DNA from 3 places in the Francisella adeliensis genome. Region 3 is predicted to be linked to each of the others. Evidence: riboswitches for the same ligand, from Rfam matches in the RefSeq annotation. Region 3 holds a riboswitch; each other region holds the start of a gene.

Region 1 (4,334 bases), 990 kb from region 3:
TAAACTTATTACAAAACTCTTTTAACTCATCAATAAAGGTTTTTATCGCATTAGATTTCTTCAATCTTTCTGAGTATAAAGCATAAAGAAATTTACTCTCAAGTTGAAAGTCAGGCAATACTTCTGTCAAAAGCTGGCTATCAAGTTCTTTTTTTACGATAAATTTTGGACCTAACATTATCCCCTGACTATTAATTGCAGAACTTTTAAGAATTTCACCACTGTTACTAAGAAGATTTCCTTCTACAGTCACATTTAGCTTTTTATCTGACTTCAAAAAAGTCCAAGAATTATAACTTTTATTATTTTTATATAATAGACAGTTTATATTAGATAAATCATCAGGGGTTGCCAGCTTATTTTCTTTACAAAAGCTTGGACTTGCTACCGCAACTCTTTTAATCTCAAAAATTTGTTTAGCTATAAGTCCAGTATCTGGTAAATCGTCACTAATTCTTAATATAATGTCATTTTGATTTCTAGAAAAATCAATGAAGTTATCGTTTAGATCTATTTGGAGATTGATTTCTGGATATTTATTATGGAAATATGGTACAAAAGTGCGTAAGTAGACCAATCCAAAAGCTAAAGGAGCACTAATGGTAATAACTCCTGTTAACGAATTATTTTGCATACTAAAAATATGCTCAAAATTATCTAACTTATCTAATACTTCACAACAATGCTCAAAATACTCTGCTCCATTTGCTGTAGGTGAAATACTTCTTGTAGTTCTATTAAATAATTCAACATTTAGCATACTCTCAAGATACTTAATCCTTTTACTCACTAAACCAATGGATATATCTTGGTTCTCAGCTGCTCTTGTAAAACTCTTAGACTTAAAAACACTAACAAATGTTCTCATACACGTTAATTTATCCATATTCTTCCCAAGTGTAAAAATAATTTCAATAACCTTATTTCATCTTATAAGCACTAAACCAATCTTTCTCACCTAAAACACTCTAACACAAGTTAGTTATTTAGGATAGCGTCGTTAAAATAAAGATTAGAAGTACGATGATTAATAGAAAAACACAAAGCTTGATTTAACTAAAATAAAATATATTTCTGATTCTTATCTAAATGACTAAATAATTCATTTGTTGTAATTTTCTTTATCTGACAAATTTTATTTATAACTTTAAATAATAGCTCTGGCATATCATTATTAGACTCTTCTCCTAAAAGCCACGAATATGATGATGGATTATCAGTTTCCACCAAAATTCTATCAAGAGGTACTTTTTTTGCTATTTCCTGTATATGTTTACTGAACATAATCTCCACACCTATAGAAAAATATCCTCCTAAAGCTAAATACCTTTCCATAAGCTCTATGCTTCCAGCATACCAATGAATAACAAACTTACTGTGATTGTATTTTTCTAAAGCACCTAATACTTCTATTTCTGCCCCACTTGTATGTAAGTTTAAGAGCTTATCTTTAACATGTCCATTTGAAACAATATATTCAAATACTTCTTGCTGATCTTTATAAGGAGCTGCATATTTCAAAAACTTCTTATCTAAGCCTATCTCACCAATATAATTTGCTTCATTCAAATACTCATCTAAACTATCTAACTCATTGACATACTTATCTGCTTTCCACGGGTGAACCCCAAAAGAAGGTATAATAAAATCATATTTTTTAGCAAGAGCTTGTATCTTTTTATATGAAGGAATACACATAGACACAGATAAAAGCATAATATCGTTCATTTGACATTGATTTACTAAATCATGGTATAAACTCTCATCATATTTATCTGTATGTACATGAGCATCTAAGAGCATAGCTTTTGCTCCTTATAATATTTTTTCCAATGCTTATAACCATAAACAGCTATTATAAGATAGATGAAAGTAGTTATTGCAGCAAATGGGATTTCTTTATATATGTATAAGAATACATACATAGAATCAACAACCATCCATATAAGCCAGTTTTCGATATATTTTTTAGTTGCTAGTATTACACAGACTAAAGATGCGACACTTGTGAAACTATCTAAGTATGGAGTAGTTGAATCTGTGAAAGCAATTAAAGTTTGGGCTACTAAAAATGAAAGACTCACAATAGTTAACACAATTAAAACCCAAGAGAGTGAAGAGTTGAAAATTTTTGGTTTTAATTCATTGTTTAATTTACTTGATGTCCATGTTAACCACCCATAACAAAAAAAACATAATAACAATAGTTGTAGCACCATATCAGCATAGAGCCCAGCTAATCCAAATAGTATAGAACTCATTATTAAACCTAAAATACCTACTGGCCAACCTATAACAAAAAAACCAGCTAATAAGAAAGTACAAAGTAAATTAATAATCATTGTGAAAAAATCTAATAAGTGCATACAAACTCCCAAATGCGTGTATCAAAAAAGTAAACTTTAGGGAGCTATTAGAATAACAAATACATGAAAACCAAACTCCCTACGCTAATTCTAATTAGTTCAGGTTATAAGGGTTCGATTTTAATCATCTCAGCTTTTTAAAGCACCCCTGTTTCAGAAGGATAATAACACAAATGTACTATCACTATAAACTTTATATGGTTTTATCTTTAAAATGGATCCGGGTATTTGCTGTATATTTTTTCTATATCATTTAAAACTTCTTCAGATAACTCTAAATCAACAGCTGCTATATTACTTTTTAATTGACTTAAAGATGAAGCACCTACTATTGAGCAACTTAAATACTCTCTTCTAAGCGTGAAAGCTATTGCCATCTGATAGAAATCTAAGTTATATTTTTTTGCAACAGCATGATACTCTTCGATTGCTTGATTACAAGTTGGGGTTATTCTCCATGAAAGTTCATACTCTATGCCATCTCTAATAGCTATGGCCAATCTTGATTTTGATGGGATCTTACCATCAAAATACTGTCCTGAAAGAACACCTTGACTAAGAGGAGACCAACCTAAATACGATAACTCTTCTAAAGCACATGACTCTAAAACATTTAGCTCATCTCTTCTTCTTGTTAGATTATATTCATTTTGAACACTTTGAATTCGTGGTAGATTATATTTTTCAGCTAAATGACAAAACTGACTAATACCCCAAGAAGAATCATTTGATAATCCGATGTGCTTTATTTTCCCAGCTTTTACTAAACTATCAAAAGTCTCTAACGTTTCGTGTATATTAGATAAAATATGCTCTTTCTTCTGATTACCAATAGCAGGAATAAAATCTCGACCATTAGCATGATGATGGTATGGCCTATTAGTTGGCCAATGCAATTGATATAAGTCTATATAGTCTGTGTTGAGACGTTTTAAGCTATTATCTACGGCTGTTAAAATAGTTTGTTTATTTATCTTTGGTTGCTCTTCACCTCTGGCCCATGTTAATGGAGAGATTTTTGTTGCCAACACAACTTCCTCTCTTTTAGCTCTTGAGGCAATCCAGTTACCAATTATTTCCTCTGTCTTGCCATATTTTTCAGCTATTTTTGGCACAGGATACATCTCTGCTGTATCCCAGAAATTTACACCTTTTTCTAAAGCACAATCCATTTGCTTAAAAGCCTCATCTTGGGTGTTTTGTTGTCCCCAAGTCATTGTACCTAAACAAATACGGCTTATATCTATATCTGTTTTTCCTAATTTTGTATATTTCATCATGTATCCTGAGTATTCTTTTTTGTTTTGACTTATATTATTTTACCATCTTATACGGGTCAACTACCCTTTCAAATTCATCTTTAGATAGATAATTTAAATCCCTATTAGCTTCAGCTAAAGATATATTATTTTTATCAGCATAATGGGCTAATTTAGAAGCCTTGTCATAACCTATTTCTGGACTTAAAGCTGTTACCAACATTAAAGAATTTCTCAAAAAAGAATCTATTTTTTCTTTGTTAGGCTCCATTCCTTTTAATAGAAATTTTGTAAAACTATCGCAACCATCTGACAGCATATTTATAGCTTGAATAATATTATAGATAATAAGTGGCTTATAAACATTCATTTCCAGATAACCTGAAGCTCCTCCCATAGCAACAGCTACATCATAACCGATGACTTGTACTGCTACCATGGTTAAAGCTTCGCATTGAGTTGGATTTACTTTACCTGGCATAATAGATGAACCCGGCTCATTTTCTGGTAACAATAATTCATGGAAACCTGCACGTGGCCCACAGCTGAGTAATCTAATATCGTTTGCTATTTTGAATAATGAATTTGCTAAGGTTTTTAGATTAGCCATAACAGCAACTAAAGCATCATGTGAGCCTTGTACTTCAAACTTATTGGCAGCTGAAATAAAAGGAAAACCCGTAATTTCTGCTATATGGGACGCTGCCTT
Region 2 (4,334 bases), 720 kb from region 3:
AAACACTTGTTTTGTCTCACCATCTAAGTCAAGAATCAGTCTGAGAAGTTTATCTGCTCCTTCCACAAGAGAAGCTTCTGCAATTCGTGCAATGCGTAGATCAACTTTCATGAAATCATCAAAATTACACTCAGGAGCAATGTTTAACTTTGATTCAGGTTTTTTAGGTGACTGAGGTTGCTCTTTTTCTAGCATAATCTTTGTTTCATCTAAGATTTTATCTATTTTTTCTTTTTCTATACGAGCAGCTAAAGGTTTGAATTTATTAATCTTGTGGTTTTTTAAGAATACAGATGCATCTTCCCAAGATTTTATTTCAATGTTTAGAAACTTCTCAGCCTTTTCAGCAATGCTAGGGATTACAGGTGAAAGGTAAGACACTAAGGCTTTAAACATATTTATACCTTGAGAGCATACTTGATGGACTTTATTTTCTTGTCCTTCTTCTTTTGCTAATTGCCAAGGTTTATGGAAATCAATGAATTGATTAGCTTTATCTGCTAAACCCATAATTAGCCTGATAGCTGTAGCAAATTCTCTATGCTCATAAGCTTCAGTTATAGCGTCATGAGTATCTGTAAACTCTTTTTCTAAGTCAGTATCGAAAATTTGATCTGATAGCGTTGCATCAAATTTCTTATAAACAAATCCAGCACAACGACTAGCAATGTTTACAACCTTACCAACAATATCAGAATTTGATTTAGTGATAAACTCTTCAAGGTTTAAGTCAATATCATCAATTTTTGAAGTTAAACGAGAGGCAAAATAGTACCTTAAATATACAGAATCTAAATGATCTAAAAATGTTCTTGCTTGGATAAATGTACCACGAGATTTAGACATTTTTTTGCCATTCACAGTAAGAAATCCATTTGCAAATACACTTGTAGGAGTCTTGTACCCTGTAGCTTCTAGTATTGCTGGCCAAAAAAGAGCATGAAAATATATGATGTCTTTACCTATAAAGTGGTAAAGCTCAGTATCTTGAGAATTTTTGCCCCAGTAATCATCAAAGTTTAGGTTGTTTTTATCACAATAGTCTTTAATACTAGCAATGTAGCCCATAGGAGCATCAAGCCATACATAAAAGAATTTTTTGTTATCAGTTCCTGGTATAGCAAAACCAAAATAAGGGGCATCGCGGGATATATCCCAGCTTTGCAAGCCCTGTTCAAACCACTCTTTAAGTTTGTTAGCTACTTCAGGCTGCAGTTTATCGTTTGAATCTATCCAGTCAGCGATATTTTGCTCAAGTTTTGGTAAATCAAAGAAATAATGCTCAGAGTTTTTTTGGATAGGGGCTTTACCAGATACCACAGATTTTGGGTTTAGAAGGTCTGTAGGGTCATAAGTGGCACCGCAAACTTCACAGCTATCACCGTATTGATCCTCAGCTTTACACTTTGGGCAAGTACCTTTAACAAACCTATCAGGCAAAAACATATTTGCTTCAGGGTCGTACGCTTGAGCAATGCTCTTGGTGCTTATGAGATCGTTATCGTTAAGTTTTGTATATATATCTTCGACAATTTCCTTGTTAAGGTTATTGTTGGTCGAATGGTAGTTATCAAATTTTATTTCAAAATCAGAAAAATCTTTTAAGTGATTTGTAGAGTATTTCTCTATTAAATCTTCTGGTGAGATTCCTAGGTTTTTTGCCTTGAGCATGATAGGAGTACCATGAGTGTCACTCCCGCAAACAAAAGTACATTCATTACCCTGTAGCTTTTGAAATCTTACCCAAATATCAGATTGGATGTAGCCAAGCATATGACCTAGGTGTAGATCACCGTTAGCATAAGGAAGGGCATTAGTAACTAAAATTTTACGCATGAGTATTTGGTTTTCTTTTGTATTTAATCTATTGGTACTATTATATACTCAAATGGATTGAATGGACATATTTTAAGTTGAAATGCATTACAGTAAAATATTTTGGGGTGATTGACTTGACTCTATCTATAATCTATATATAATAGTTTTTCACATGGTTATGGAGAGGTGGCCGAGTGGCTGAAGGCGCTCCCCTGCTAAGGGAGTATAGGCGTTAAACCCTATCGAGAGTTCGAATCTCTTCCTCTCCGCCATTAAGACTTAAAATCGGGTGCATAGCTCAGCTGGGAGAGCATCGCCCTTACAAGGCGAGGGTCGGGGGTTCGAGCCCCTCTGCACCCACCACGATTTTATGATCTATAATCAAACTATTCACCTAATAAAGATTCTTTTAAAAATATTTCTGTATAAAGCATTTTGATATAATTTTTTGTTAATGGTTATAAATAAAAATTACCTGATTAACTAATTTGTAATACACCATAATTACTGCTACTATTTAAATCAACACAGGGGAGCACTAAGGTAAGTGCTGAGAAGTGTATATAATACGCTGACCCTTTGAACCTGATCTAGTTAAAACTAGCGTAGGGAGTGCTTAAATAGTCGGCTATATATTTTTTCAGCTATATTTGCTCTTTTATGCTTGTTTTACTTGATTTAAGTAAACAAATTGGAGAGTCAAATGAGTTTTAATAACATCAAATCAGTACATAACTATAGGCTAGATGATAATTTAACTAAGCCATATTCTAACTCTAAGAAGGTATATATCTCATTTTTTGATAATGATGATCTTAAAGTCCCTTTTAAGGTTATAAAACAATCTCAAACAAATATTGATGGAGTAAAAATTGATAACCCAGATATATATCTTTATGATACATCTGGCGAATATTCCAATGCTGATAATAAGATTGATATCAGTCAGGGTCTAGTTAAACATAGATTAAAATGGATCAAAAATAACAATGACCTACATGAGCTTGATGAGCTTAGTTCGGACTATAGTAATAAGCAATCAAATGATGCTTTGAATTTTCAAAAAAGTGTAATGCCTTTTCGAGCATGTAAAGGTAAAAATATTTCACAAATGCATTATGCCAGGAAAGGAGTGATTACTCCTGAAATGCAGTATATCGCTATTAGAGAGAATATTAAAAGAGCAAATTCTCATTTAGATAGTACTATGCATCAACAGCAACTTGGACAATCCTTTGGGGCAAATATAGTCAAAGAAATAACTCCTGAGTTTATTCGTGATGAAGTTGCTAACGGAAGAGCTATAATCCCCGCAAACATTAATCATCCTGAATTAGAGCCAATGATTATCGGTAGAAATTTTTCTGTTAAAATTAATGCAAATATGGGCACCTCTGCAGTAACTTCATCAATATCTGAAGAAGTCGAAAAAATGGTTACAGCAACAAGATGGGGTGCTGATACTATTATGGATTTATCTACAGGTAAACACATTCATCAAACTAGAGAATGGATTGTAAGAAATAGTCCAGTTCCTGTTGGTACAGTGCCTATATATCAAGCTCTTGAAAAAACTAATGGTGTTGCTGAAGATTTAACTTGGGAGTTATTTAGAGATACCCTTATTGAGCAGGCTGAACAAGGAGTAAGCTACTTTACTATTCATGCAGGTGTTCGTAAGGCATTTATTCCTTTAGCATCAAAAAGAATTACAGGGATTGTATCTAGAGGTGGTTCTATAATGGCTAAATGGTGTATGCATCATAATCAGGAGAATTTTTTATATACAAAATTCGAAGAAATCTGCGAAATAATGAAGGCTTATGATGTATGTTTTTCATTAGGAGATGGACTTCGTCCTGGGTGCATAAATGATGCTAATGATGCTGCTCAACTTTCTGAATTAAGAACTTTAGGCGAGTTAACAAAAATAGCTTGGAAGCATGATATCCAAACAATGATAGAAGGCCCTGGGCATGTACCTATGCAGCTTATCAAAGAAAATATGGAGTATGAACTTCAAGATTGTTTCGCGGCACCATTTTACACATTAGGGCCACTAGTTACAGATATTGCTCCTGGTTATGATCATATTACATCAGCAATTGGAGCTGCTCAGATCGCTTGGTATGGCACATCTATGCTTTGCTATGTTACTCCTAAGGAACATTTAGGTTTACCTAATAAAGATGATGTTAGAGAGGGTATCGTTACGTATAAGTTAGCAGCACATGCAGCTAATTTAGCTAAAGGATTACCAGGAGCCCAGATCAGAGATAATGCATTATCTAAAGCAAGGTTTGAATTTAGATGGGATGATCAATTTAATCTAAGTTTAGACCCAGAAAAAGCACGTGCATTTCATGATGAAACTTTACCTAAAGAAGGTCATAAGGCAGCACACTTTTGCTCTATGTGTGGACCTAAATTTTGTTCTATGAAAATTTCTCAAGATATAAAGAGAGAGTATGCTAGTTAACTAGGCTTATATAATGAAAAAAATAGCAATAATAGGG
Region 3 (4,334 bases):
GGTTATAACCTATAAATTTTTAGTAAGATGGCGACAATTAATGCCTCAATAGCAGTAATTCTAGATGATAATGATAATAAAGTCTATATCAGCAAAAGGCAAAAGCATCAAACATACAGTGATTACTGGGAATTCCCTGGCGGTAAAGTAGAGAAAAATGAAACAACTAAAGAATGTATTGTTAGAGAAGCATATGAAGAAATAGGCATTATTATTAAAAAATGTGAGTTATTTCACACAAAACAGTATTTTAATAATAAAAATGATAAAGCGAACTTAGAGTTTTTTTTAGTGAGCGATTTTAGTGGTGAGCCATACTCAAAAGAAAAACAAAAACTAAAATTAGTCAGTATATCTAAATTGAGTGAGTATGATTTCTTACCAGGTAGTTTAGATGTTGTTGAGATGCTTCAAGATAGGTTTTCATAATTATGCAATAAACAACAGAGTAGGATGTATAGTCTGCAATCATTAGATTGCATACAATTTAACATAATATATATTATGCGAACAATGGTGTTTGTAGATGTGATAAGTTTAATGCACTTTTTTGGACAAAATGATGGGTTTTAGATAGGTTTGGGGAGTTCGTTTTGAGAGATTTATTTTTAGATGTTTATGAGTTTTAGCTCTACTTGCGAGCTATAGTCTTGGATTCTTGAGAAAAAGTCGTCATTAGTTGAAGTTACAATAAAGCTCATATCTTCAGTTTTTTTATATAATCTGTTTATAAGGCTTTTTTTACAGTTATTTTCTAATAATCTAATCTCAAAGCCAGTCGTAATCTGTAAATCACGCCAAGCATTTTTTATTATGCCTTTAATATCTTCATTTACCACATTGTTTAAAACATGTTCTAAATTAACCTCCTGAAGAGAATCTTTGTTGTCAGACTCATAATGAGCCTTAATGATTGTTAGTAAGGTTCTCATTCTTTGGCTTTCTTTAATTACACAATATTTTTTAGACATAAGCGTTCTCCTTGGTCGTAGATGTAAAGTAAGGCTATATCCTTTCTTTAACACAATCATTTCTAATAACGAATGACTTAAGGAGATATTATCTGATAAAAAAAAATAAAATAGTCTTGAATATGTTTGTAACTTACGTTCAACCTTGGAAATACTGGATATTTTTCTTAATAAGAAAATCTTATAGTAATAAGTATTGACAATATATTAAAATCATTGCAAGGTTGTTTGATGGTTGATTTTTTACTAAAATGCCCTATTTGCAAGGGTTTTGAAGTATAAGTTAGACTTATAGTGTCTGGATTTTTCTGTTTTGGGTATGGTTTGCTAGAAAAAAGAATAAGTCGCTCAAAAAATCTCTTTTAGGTGATTGCTTGTGGATTGTTTCATGGTTGGTATTATGCTAACAATCTTATTGGATGGCAAAATATTAACCATATATTTTATTAAATGAATGATTAATATTTGTAAGTATACTTTTTAATAAAATTAATAAAATGCTTATGTAATAAGCGTTTTATTGTGTAGTTAAGTATGAATTTTGGTACTTTATATGTTGTTTGTTTTATAGAAAAAGTACTTTACAAACTCATGAATAGAAAGTACTATTATATGAATTGTAGAGGCACTTGAGATCAACATGTTTAATGATATATTACACCAACCAATTAGAACTCAGATAATGACATATCTATATTCTGTCAAAAAAGCTTCTTTTAAAGACATAAAAACTACCCTCAATATTACTGATGGTCATATGAGCACACACATGAAAGTTTTTATTAAGAATGAGTATGTTGATAGTAATAAATCATTCAAGACAGGTAAGCCATTAACTACCTATACTCTTACTGTTAAAGGTATGAGAGACTTTCTAGAATACATTGATGAGTTAGATAGGATTGTAAATTATATTAAGAAAGTATGAATTCTATACTTGGATGCAAATCTGCTAAGTTTTTACCAAAACTAATGTGGATAACTTATTGGTGCTATAAATTTTAAATCAAAAATCTTAAAATCTTTCTTCTGGCAGATGATTTTGATAGACCTAATGTTATATGATGAGACATTTACAAAAAAGTCCCCTCCCCCCTCTTTGTATAATTCTGGGAAAGCTAGTTTTATAAATATTTGTTTTAAATTGAAAATTATTTTTTATAATAAAAATATTGTATAAATTGAATACCTACAACTATCAGCAAGCAAAATGATGAAATTACTGATACTAGAGGCCAGTTTAAAAATATTCCACTACTAATGTCACAAAGTTTTAAGATTAGTGATAAATTTAAAAAGTAGATACTAAATCCATCTGCTCTCTTTTGTTTAAAATTTTTATATATTTGAGGTAGCCAGTAGGTATTATATGCTACGCTACTAGCGACTCCAAAAATCAATAGAAATTCTTTGTTAATACTTTTTATAAAAGTTATCAGAAATATACATACTAGTAAAAATATAAATATACAAAAAGTATGTAGTATCATCAGTCTATTTCTTCTGTCTGATAATATTTGTAATTGTTGAATAAATAGAAAACTTAAAAGTACTACAGCAACACAAATATACTGCCACTGAAAATCAAACCCTATAGCGTATATTAAATCAAAGCAATTAGCCAAAATCATAAAAGAATGAGTCCAAAGACTAATATTTATGGTTGTGTGCTTAAACTGATTATGAATCGTTTGTGGTATGAAGTGGATAAAGTATATTACTAATGAGATGTTTAGAGTTATATAGCCTATATTTTGCATTGTTGTTTATTCTCCTACTATTTTATTTGCAAATAATAGAAGCTTGATTGAGATTTATACTGAAAATATCAAACAAACTCCCTACGCTAATGTTAATTAGATCAGGTGCAAAGGGTCTGACAATAGTCATCTCAGCTGAAAACAGCACCCCTGTTGTTGCTTGATTAATATAGCATAACAATGCTAGAGATCATATGTTTAATTTGTATATGAGTGCGTCATTATAGCTACCATCTTTATATTTGTAGTAATTTTTACGCATTGAAATTTGTTTGAAGCCAATTTTTTTATAAAGTGCTATCGCATGAGTGTTATTTACGGATACCTCTAAAAAAAGCTCAGATATTGATTTAGTTTTTAAGTTGATAATGCTATCAGCTAAAAGTTTATTTGCTAGTTTTTTATTTTGAAAAGCTTTATCAACACAAATATATAGTAGCTCGGCAGTATCTAATATGCTACTAAATATAGCTACAGCAATTAATTTATTTTCACCTTTTATGGAATAAATGATGTGATTATGGTCAAAGCATTCAAAAACTTGCTTATCAGACCAGTTTAGATTTTTATCGGTATTTCGGATTAATGATAATACTTGAGAATAATAATCACTATTTAGTTGTAAAATCTGCATATTGGTAGAGCTTTTCTAATATGTGTTTTTTATTCGTAATACTTAGAATTTCTTTGTCTTCAAGTAGGCAATCTCTAAAATTTATATTTATGTTATCATCTTTTATATGATATTTGCCAATATAAATATTTGTAGATGAGTTATAGAAAAGTTTTTTACAGATATTTTTGATAAAGTTTAGATTTTTTTCTTCAGCTATAAATATATTAATAACCTTTGAGCTTTCATTTTCAGTCGAGTAAATTAATTTCGACTCCACAGCTTTAGCTTCATTTACTAGCTCATCTACTACTTCAGTCTTAATATCTTGTGGTTGAGATTCTTGGAGTTCTGGTTTATCTGACTCTAACTCATTTTCATCTTTTTCTACAAATGCAGGCTTTATTAACCAAACATCTATATCAAAAATTTCTTGAATCTCATTATCAAAACTCATTTTTATCTCTCTAGTTTATCGATTAGTTTTTTAGGGAAATCATATGCACTAAGTTTTACACTTTTACGCAAATTATTTACATCTGCTGGAGATAATTCCATAGTTTTACCTCGAGACACAAATTTTGGTAGCTTAATATCGCCAAACCTAACTCTAGTAAGTCTACTAACAGTACATTCAACTGCTTCAAACATTCTACGGACTTCTCGATTTCGTCCCTCTGATAATGTTACAGTATACCAAATATTAGCACCCTCACCACCAGCAAATTTGATAGTATTGAATTTTGCAACACCATCTTCTAATTGCACTCCAGTCTTAAGTTTTTCGATAGTCTCATCAGATAATTGCTCGCTTAAAATTCTAACAGCATATTCTCTTTCTATCTCATATGATGGATGCATAAGCCTATTTGCTAGGTCGCCATCAGTTGTAAACATAAGTAAACCAGTAGTATTTATATCTAAACGCCCTATCATAATCCAGCGAGCTTTAGCTAACCTAGGTAGGGAGTCAAATACTGTTTTTCGTCC

The links. Region 3 has a riboswitch for thiamine pyrophosphate ahead of CDH04_RS05320 (PQ-loop domain-containing transporter). Riboswitches for the same ligand answer to the same signal wherever they lie in the genome.
Region 1: linked by a shared signal. The riboswitch ahead of pnuC (nicotinamide riboside transporter PnuC) and the one ahead of CDH04_RS05320 (PQ-loop domain-containing transporter) in region 3 are both predicted to bind thiamine pyrophosphate.
Region 2: linked by a shared signal. The riboswitch ahead of thiC (phosphomethylpyrimidine synthase ThiC) and the one ahead of CDH04_RS05320 (PQ-loop domain-containing transporter) in region 3 are both predicted to bind thiamine pyrophosphate.

The regions. Positions count from the first base shown of each region.
Region 1 is NZ_CP021781.1:37,734-42,067, reverse strand. Features, by position in the region: gene CDH04_RS00185 (LysR family transcriptional regulator) at 1-886, opposite strand, end outside; gene CDH04_RS00180 (TatD family hydrolase) at 1,057-1,803, opposite strand; gene pnuC (nicotinamide riboside transporter PnuC) at 1,794-2,366, opposite strand; TPP riboswitch at 2,426-2,526, opposite strand; gene CDH04_RS00170 (aldo/keto reductase) at 2,576-3,643, opposite strand; gene fumC (class II fumarate hydratase) at 3,681-4,334, opposite strand, start outside.
Region 2 is NZ_CP021781.1:1,820,627-1,824,960, reverse strand. Features, by position in the region: gene metG (methionine--tRNA ligase) at 1-1,836, opposite strand, end outside; tRNA gene CDH04_RS08700 (tRNA-Ser) at 1,999-2,090, shown strand; tRNA gene CDH04_RS08695 (tRNA-Val) at 2,106-2,181, shown strand; TPP riboswitch at 2,338-2,447, shown strand; gene thiC (phosphomethylpyrimidine synthase ThiC) at 2,522-4,297, shown strand; gene CDH04_RS08685 (FAD-dependent oxidoreductase) at 4,311-4,334, shown strand, end outside.
Region 3 is NZ_CP021781.1:1,098,078-1,102,411, reverse strand. Features, by position in the region: gene CDH04_RS05335 ((deoxy)nucleoside triphosphate pyrophosphohydrolase) at 28-429, shown strand; gene CDH04_RS05330 (normocyte binding protein 2b) at 609-971, opposite strand; gene CDH04_RS05325 (winged helix-turn-helix domain-containing protein) at 1,612-1,899, shown strand; gene CDH04_RS05320 (PQ-loop domain-containing transporter) at 2,123-2,731, opposite strand; TPP riboswitch at 2,792-2,893, opposite strand; gene CDH04_RS05315 (GNAT family N-acetyltransferase) at 2,922-3,365, opposite strand; gene CDH04_RS05310 (hypothetical protein) at 3,343-3,801, opposite strand; gene rluB (23S rRNA pseudouridine(2605) synthase RluB) at 3,804-4,334, opposite strand, start outside.